DNA from 2 places in the Shewanella sp. JNE2 genome. Region 1 is predicted to be linked to the other one. Evidence: predicted binding sites of a transcription regulator. Region 1 holds the regulator's gene; the other holds the start of a gene.
What was found. Region 1 encodes ArgR, which controls arginine synthesis, uptake and breakdown. Its sites were predicted from a motif close to ANTGAATANNTATTCANT; they were not measured.
Positions count from the first base shown of each region.

Region 1 (4,435 bases):
AATTTAGCCGCAAAGGACAAAGTTAAATTATGTAGCGCCGCTTTACTGGCGGCATAAGCGATATGTTTAGCACTGCCCTTTTCGGCCACATAGTCGGTGATATGGATGATATCGCTGGCACCAATCTCCTCTTCTGCTCCCGCTTGCAACTGCGATGCTAACGCCAAATTCAATTGATAAGGTACGCTTACGTGCACCTGCATCATCCGCTGTATCACTTCACTGGCAGTAAAGGTTTGACTGCTATCCGCCAACCAATCCGAGGCGTTATGGATAATGGCGCGGATCTTTGGATACTGGCCCAATTGATCAATTAAGCCTTGTACCTGAACATTGTCGTAAAAGTCACATTGAATTAAAGTCGCGCCCAAAACCCGCAGCTTATCAATACTCGGATAATGGCTACGATAGGTGCCAATCACACTATGACCTTGGGCAAGAAGATGTTTGGCTAAGGCGTATCCGATACGCTTACCCACGCCTGTGATGATGATGGGAGATGTCATACTTATCCTTTTGAGTCGTTATTTGTCATGCTTTACCTTGTTCACTTAAAAATCAGCAATCAAGTTAAACTGATGAATAACCAAGATGTTACTGCAATCATTTGAATTTAACCTAACAAAAAGCCAAATGAGATGCTGATCTGTTCTACAATCGCTTCGATCTAAAACCCTTTATGCTGCGTATAGGGTAGAAGAAAACTGAGCCTTAAGTTCTCGAGCCGAGAACTTAGACCAAGTATTGTGATCACGTCATCAGAGGTAAACCCAATGGAACTGCGGATTTTTTACGATGGTAATTGTCCATTATGTAGCGCCGAAATGCGTCAACTGAAAGCACGCGATCCCAAGAACTTAATTGCGCTAGAGGATTTAAATGCACCCGACTTTAGCGAGCGTTTCAGCCATATCGATAAGGACCTTGCTAATACCATTCTCCATGGCGAAACCGCAACGGGCGAAGTGTTACTCGGGTTAGATGTCACTTGTAAAGCGTGGGCGCTCACATGCACACGCGCTTGGATCCAGCTATTACGTTTGCCTGTGATCAAACCCATTGCTGATTGGTGCTACCTCAGATTCGCAAAGCACAGATACCGCATCTCCTATTTACTGACGGGCAAAGCCCGCTGCGATGATAACTGCCAAATTCCCACTAAGCGCCGCTGATCGACTGAATTAGCTTGAGAAAGTGTAAAATGTAGGCATAAAAAAACGGAGCGCAATGGCTCCGTTATTCATTCGTCACAATCTAAAAAGATTATTTAACGAAATCAACGCCTAGTTTGATATCGCCTTTCAGCGTATCTAACATAGAATCACGGGCGTTAGCTTCAAATGCACTCACTTCACCGTAAGGCAGTACTTTTTCGATACCGTTTTTGCCTAATAGCACAGGTTGTGCGAAGAATTCAGCGTGTTCGCTGCCACCATCAACGTAGGCACATTCAACGACATTCGCTTCGCCTTGCAGACCACGAACCAGAGACATACCGAAACGGCAAGCCGCTTGGCCCATAGACAGAGTCGCGCTTCCGCCACCGGCTTTAGCTTCAACCACTTCAGTACCCGCGTTTTGAATGCGTTTAGTTAAAGAAGCGATTTCTTCATCGGAGAAAGTCACGCCTTCAACTTGAGACAGTAATGGCAGAATGGTCACACCGCTGTGGCCGCCGATCACGTTGATTTTAACGTCAGCAACGTTTAAGCCTTTTAATTCAGCGATGAAAGTTTCAGAACGGATAACGTCCAGAGTGGTCACACCGAATAGACGGTTCTTATCGTAAACACCTGCTTTTTTCATCACTTCAGCAGCGATAGCAACTGTCGTATTCACTGGGTTAGTAATGATACCAACAAGTGCTTTTGGACAAGTCGCAGCCACTTTTTCAATCAGATTGCGAACAATGCCCGCGTTGATATTGAACAGATCTGAACGATCCATACCAGGCTTACGTGCAACACCTGCAGAAATGAGTACAACGTCAGCGCCCACGAGGGCAGGCGTTGGATCTTCACCAGCAAAACCTTTGATCTCAACCGCAGTTGGAATATGGCTCAAGTCAACCGCAACACCCGGAGTCACCGGTGCGATATCGTATAGAGACAGTTTAGAACCCGCAGGCAATTGAGTTTTTAACAGTAGGGCAAGAGCCTGGCCGATACCACCAGCAGCACCAAGTACAGCAACTTTCATAGTTATCTCCGTTATTTCTCGGATATGTGTGACATGGATCTAGTTTCCGTTGGCGTCACATTACTGGAATGTCACAACAATTTCAATTATCCCTTAGTCGTGGGAGAAAAGAATTACGGAATAAAGTAGAACAATCACTCTATTCTATGCATTAAAGTGCGAAACATAAGCATAACCCCACTTAACAAGTGAATTTTTATTCAACCAATCTGGTTATTTGTTGACAATTTTTCTAAAAATATTCAAAATGGGCCTGTTTTTTTGAATAACGAATAATAACATTATGCAAACGACCAAGAATCAGGATGACCTTGTTAGAATTTTTAAGTCGATTTTAAAAGAAGAGCGCTTTGGCTCTCAAAGTGAAATCGTCGCCGCCTTGCAAGCAGAAGGCTTTGGCAACATCAACCAATCAAAAGTATCGCGGATGCTCAGCAAGTTCGGTGCTGTGCGGACTCGTAACGCTAAGCAAGAAATGGTGTATTGCTTACCAGCCGAGTTAGGTGTCCCCACTGCGGGAAGCCCCTTAAAGAATTTGGTACTCGATGTTGACCACAACCAAGCTATGATAGTTGTACGTACCAGTCCGGGTGCTGCACAGTTAATTGCTCGTTTATTGGATTCAATCGGTAAACCTGAAGGGATTTTGGGGACGATTGCTGGTGATGACACTATCTTTATTTGTCCATCGAGTATCCAAGATATCGCCGATACCTTAGAAACGATCAAATCTTTATTCAATTATGCAGAATAAAAAAACAGGTCAGTTCGCTGACCTGTTTTATTTTACCTGTGCATTTTTAAGTACATAACGGTGCAGTTATATGTCTACTGTCCCTATTACGTTACACATTCCAGCACAGTATCTAACTCACCATCGTCATATCAATAAGCCACACTGATGCGTTGGTTTGGGTGAGTGCCCTTTTCAGCCTCATCTAGCATGGCTTTGGCGTAATCAGTGACCGAAATACGGCTTTGACCATTGGCATCGGTAAAAAAACTGTCGCCACCAACACGATAGGGGCCCTCACTCTCTCCTGGGTAAATCTCAGCGGCAGGGCTAACAAATGTCCAATTGACCGTTGTATTGGCTTCTCTAAACACCTTTAATGCTTCAACCGCCGCTAATGCTTCGCTCTTGTAAGCTTCGGGAAAATCAGGGGTTGATACTAAAGTTACACCCGGTGCGACTTCTAAACTCCCTGCACCACCCACCCATAATAAACGCGGCACTTTGGCCTTAGGCAATATTGCTAATAAATGAGTGGCTGTTCCCGCCACTATTTCGTGGTTTTGTGCGGCACGGCCACCGATCGCGGCGATCACGACATCCTGATTGGTAAAGCTATCAGTAACAAGTGGCTGATTTAAATCCACGGTACGCACTGCCGCATTCGTTGTTGGTAATTTGCTTGGATCACGAACCAGTGCGGTGACTTCATGCCCTCGGCTTAGTGCTTCTTTTAAAATTGCACCACCAATCCAACCTGTTGCACCTAAAATTGCGATTTTCATTTTGTTACCTTATTCAGATGGTTTACATTGGATTCAGTTTACTTGGGATATTTCACGTGATAAATATCGATAAATGAGCAAGATTGTTTCAGATTGGGATACTAATATGGATAAGATTGCCGCAATACGCAGTTTTGTCGAGGTGGCAAACTGTGGAAGCTTTACTAAGGCCGCCCAACACCTCGACCTAAGTCGACTACAGGTTTCGCGTCATATTCAAGAAATTGAGCAATGGCTCAATTTACGCTTATTACACCGAACGACCCGTAGCGTAAGCCTAACGCTACAGGGGGAAGAGACCTTGCAGTATTGCCAGCGCTTGCTCAGTGAAGTTGCCGCAATGGAGAGCCGTGCACATAGTCATAATACTGAACTTGTTGGAAGCATCAGAATCGCAACCCCCATAGGGCTGGGGCAGCACAGCTTATTCGACGTGGTCGATCGCTTTATTAAACTTCATCCTAAGGTCAATATCCAACTGGCGATGTCGGACAGTTTTGCCCAATTGGTCGATGAACGGGTTGATGTGGCACTGCGATACACCGAACAGCCCGATGAGAATTTGATTGCGCGGCGTTTAATGATGATAGATGCAGTGGTTTGCGCTGCACCAACTTATCTTGCTAATACAAGCCCCTTAAACGAACCGATTGATTTACTAACACATAATTGCCTTGTCCACACGGCGCAGCACAGTTGGCATTTTCTAAAAGAAAAA
Region 1 covers NZ_CP096169.1:3,842,662-3,847,096, forward strand. The annotation lists gene folM (dihydromonapterin reductase) at 1-506, opposite strand, end outside; gene MZ182_RS17135 (thiol-disulfide oxidoreductase DCC family protein) at 774-1,172, shown strand; gene mdh (malate dehydrogenase) at 1,264-2,199, opposite strand; gene argR (transcriptional regulator ArgR) at 2,483-2,953, shown strand; gene MZ182_RS17150 (NAD(P)-dependent oxidoreductase) at 3,085-3,717, opposite strand; gene MZ182_RS17155 (LysR family transcriptional regulator) at 3,824-4,435, shown strand, end outside.

Region 2 (4,435 bases), 1.8 Mb from region 1:
GCCGTGGGCGTTGGATGATTGAGGGGAGTTGCTCCTAGTACGAGAGGACCGGAGTGAACGAACCGCTGGTGTTCGGGTTGTCATGCCAATGGCATTGCCCGGTAGCTACGTTCGGAATCGATAACCGCTGAAAGCATCTAAGCGGGAAGCGAGCCCCAAGATGAGTCATCCCTTGGACTATAAGTCCACTAAAGAGCCGTTCGAGACTAGGACGTTGATAGGCATGGTGTGTAAGCGTTGTGAGGCGTTGAGCTAACATGTACTAATGACTCGAGAGGCTTAACCATACAACCCAGATGGGTTTTACAAAGAAGCCTTAGACAGAATATAAACACTTAATGAAGTGTGGACTCAAAAAACAATCAGCTTTTCAAATTTTAATTAAAAGGTTAATTACGCAGGAAATTGTTAGGCTGACAAAGCCGTGACGAGCGAGGCGCGGAGTGTACGTTAGTACATGAGGTCAAAGATGTTCCTTACATCTAATGACACTTCCTCCATCCATGGAGGTCGCAGTAGCGAGGAGACAATGCCGTCAGACGGACAATTAACCAGTAAGAATTTGCTTGGTGACAATAGCATTGTGGAACCACCTGATCCCATCCCGAACTCAGAAGTGAAACGCAATCGCGCCGATGGTAGTGTGGGGTCTCCCCATGTGAGAGTAGGTCATCGCCAAGCGCCCAAATAAACACAAAAGCCCTAGCATAAACCGCTAGGGCTTTTGTGTTTTTCCGCTTCGCGAAAACTTCCCTCGATGTCGGTCAATAAATGTTCCTTCATTATTGACACTTCCACCATCCATGGCGGTCGACCCGCCGTTAAGCGGGGTCTCCAGCTGCGCAATAAATTGCTCCGCTAGCCCGTCAGTTTTTATCCTTTTCTCTCTACATCAGCACTTTTTGTATTTATACCATTTCCATTAATTATATGATCTAATTGATTATCAGTTTTTTAATCATACAAAATATGAATAATCCCAACATCACAGCCTTAGTGAAATCGGAGAAAAGCACACGTAAACGTATGCGCTATCTTGCCTTACTCCATTTTACTGATGGCTATTCTCGTACCCTATCGCAAGCATGCTCAAGGTTAGTAGAGCGAGTGTGAATCGATGGATCACCGCCTATTTAACCAAGGGCTTAGTGGTCTAGACGATACGCCCAATCTGGACCACCCTGCTACATTGTCCACAGCACAGCAGGCCAAACTCAAAGCGTTTGTACAGCATCAAAGCCTATCTGAACAGGGTGGCAGGTTGATGGCCAAGGATGTCGGCCATTTTATCCAGACTGAATTTGGCGTGACGTTCAAGCAAGCGAATATCTACCGCTTGCTACATCAACTTGGCTTCTCTGGATGACCACTTGCTCTCGCCACCCAAAACAATCTGAAGCCGTACAAGAGGCTTTTAAAAAACGTCCAGATGGCAACGATCCTTAAGACGCTTGGGCATGTTGCGCTCGATTGCATCGATGTTTGCTTTCAAGATGAAGCCCGATTTGGCCAACAGAATACAACCACCCGTATTTGGGCCAAGAAAGGCACTCGCCCATGGGCAATCAAGCAGCAACAATTTGAATCTACATATCTATATGGCGTAGTGTGTCCGGCAACGGGGCGACACAAGCGGCATGCAATTGCGAATATATGTACGAATATTTAAAGCTGATCTCAATCGCGACGACATTCGGACGCCATGTGCTGGTCATCATGGGTGGAGCTAGTTGGCATCAACAGGATTTGGCCGATGACTTTGATAATCTCATCCTTCTCAAGTTGCCTCCTTATTCACCGGAGTGGAATCCAATAGAGCAGGTATGGCAATGGTTGCGTCAAAATGTGTTAGCCAACCGTTGTTTTAGTGATTATGACGACATTGTCGAACAGTGTTCCATCGCGTGGAATACCTTCATTGGGAAGAAAGTAAGAGTGAGTAAATTGCGCACTAGACAGTGGGCAAATCCGACCAATTAATTAATATAATTTATAATATTGGAGGATAGCTACTATTTGCATAATTTATCACTAGGTGGCTCTTATTACTTTTTGTCTTTATTCAAACAATCTTTGTTTAGGGATTTATGCCACTTAGGATTTGCTTATCTTTTGTTGAGGAATATGGATTTATTCCTCGATTTTATGAGAAATCCATATAGATATCCTTATAAATTCACTTGCATGGTAAGACCAATTTACATTGCATTGGTGTTTTTGGTATCTATTGGTTATGTTTGGTAAGTGCGAGTTAGATCTGTACTTTGTATTTGTTGTGAATATTTAGTCTTTGCGTGTGATTTTATATGCTGCATTTGCACCTTGCTGTTGAGTGGTGATGGGGCTCTTAAGTTCAAATTGAATTAGTGCATGTGAACAAAAATAGTTTAAGTCTAATTAGGTTAAAATTTGAAGGAGTTGTGGGGCTATGGGGGAGTTAACTCTGCAGTTGCTGGATGCTGTTGGGATTATGCTTTTGGGGATGGGTTTGGTCTATCTGTTTTTAAGTTTACTGATCCTTGGGATCCATTTGGTTGCAAAGTGGTGTGCTAAGGATGTTGCTCTTGATAGTCATTCAAAAGAATTGCAAAAAATTAAACAATCTACATTGCCTCTAAGTGTTGCACCTTTAGATCCTAAAGTTGTGGCTGCAATTACATTGGCCGTTAGACAGTATCGTTCACAGATAGAATAATGGGAAGCAGTATGACTTTTGTACCACTCGCTAAGATGGCTGTGACTAAGCCGTTACTTTTAACTGACGTTGTTCTACGAGACGCACATCAATCTATCTTAGCAACGCGTCTGCGAATCGATGATATGTTACCGATAGCGCCGTTACTCGATAAGATCGGTTTCTGGTCGTTGGAGTCTTGGGGCGGGGCGACTTTTGATGCCTGTATTCGTTATCTTGGTGAAGATCCCTGGGACAGAATTCGTGAGCTAAAAAAGGCCATGCCAAATACTCGGCAGCAAATGCTGCTGCGTGGTCAAAACCTATTAGGCTATCGCCATTATGCCGATGATTTAGTCGTGCGTTTTGTTGAGCGTGCCCATACCAATGGCGTCGATGTATTTCGTATTTTCGATGCGATGAACGATGTACGCAATCTTGAGACTGCAGTGAAAGCGGTGCGTCAAGTTGGCGGCCATGCACAGGGGACGATCTCATACACAACTAGCCCAGTGCATACCATAGAGACTTGGGTGGATATGGCAAAGCGTCTTGAAGATATGGGATGTGATTCTTTGTGTATCAAAGATATGGCGGGATTACTTAAGCCTATGGAGGCGTTTGAGCTTATCAGTCGACTAAAATCCCAAACGCAACTCGTATTATCTATGCACTGCCATGCAACGACAGGATTAAGTACCGCCACTTACCAGAAAGCCATTGAAGCGGGTATCGATGTGCTCGATACGGCAATTTCGTCGATGAGCCAAACCTATGGACATACTGCTACTGAAACCGTTATCGCTATGGTGGAAGATACTGAGCGTGCGACTGGTTACGATATGGTGTTGCTTGAGGAGATTGCCGCTTATTTCCGTGAAGTACGCAAGAAGTACGCTAAGTTTGAAGGTGCGCTGAAAGGCATAGATTCGCGGATCTTACGTGCACAAGTGCCTGGTGGCATGTTGACCAATATGGAAAGCCAACTTAAGGAGCAAGGCGCGGCCGATAAGATGGACTTGGTTTTGGAAGAAATTCCTCGCGTTCGTGCGGATTTGGGTTTTTTGCCTTTAGTGACGCCTACATCGCAGATTGTTGGCTCTCAGGCAGTAATCAATGTGCTAATGGGTGAGCGTTACAAGTCACTGACTAAAGAGACTGAAGGCGTTCTCAAGGGAGAATATGGTGCGACGCCTGCGCCAGTTAATGCCGCATTGCAGACCAGAGTCTTGCAAGGCGCAGAAGCTATTACGTGTCGTCCTGCGGACTTATTAATGCCAGAGCTGGTTAAGTTAAGGCTGGACTTGGCAGAAAAAGCGCAGGAACAAGGCATTCGCCTATCGTCAGAGCATGACGATGATGTGCTGACCTATGCACTCTTCCCACAAATAGGATTGCAGTTCTTAAAGAATCGTGACGATCCGAGTGCCTTTGAGCCTAAACCTGAATTGACTTCAGTACTTGCTGCTTCTAATGCTGCGGATCGTGGCCCTGAAACTTACACTGTCACTGTCGAAGGGCAAGAGTACGTAGTTGAAGTCGCCGCAGGCGGTGAGATCTCGCAAATCCAGCCACAGGGACAAAGTGTTCATGCCATGCAAGCTGCGACTGAGAGTACAACGCCAGCAACAAGTCATGGTGAAGTAAGACTTGAAATGAGTGCCCCCTTATCGGGCAACATTTTCAAAGTACATGTTTCGGCAGGCGATAGGGTACGCGAGGGGGATGTGGTGATTATCCTTGAGGCTATGAAGATGGAAA
Region 2 covers NZ_CP096169.1:1,071,620-1,076,054, forward strand. The annotation lists rRNA gene MZ182_RS04875 (23S ribosomal RNA) at 1-287, shown strand, start outside; rRNA gene rrf (5S ribosomal RNA) at 566-681, shown strand; partial or broken gene MZ182_RS04885 (IS630 family transposase) at 970-1,980, shown strand; gene MZ182_RS04890 (OadG family protein) at 2,429-2,695, shown strand; gene oadA (sodium-extruding oxaloacetate decarboxylase subunit alpha) at 2,707-4,435, shown strand, end outside.
Region 2: the regulator ArgR is predicted to act here: its motif matches at 2,275-2,292, upstream of MZ182_RS04890 (OadG family protein).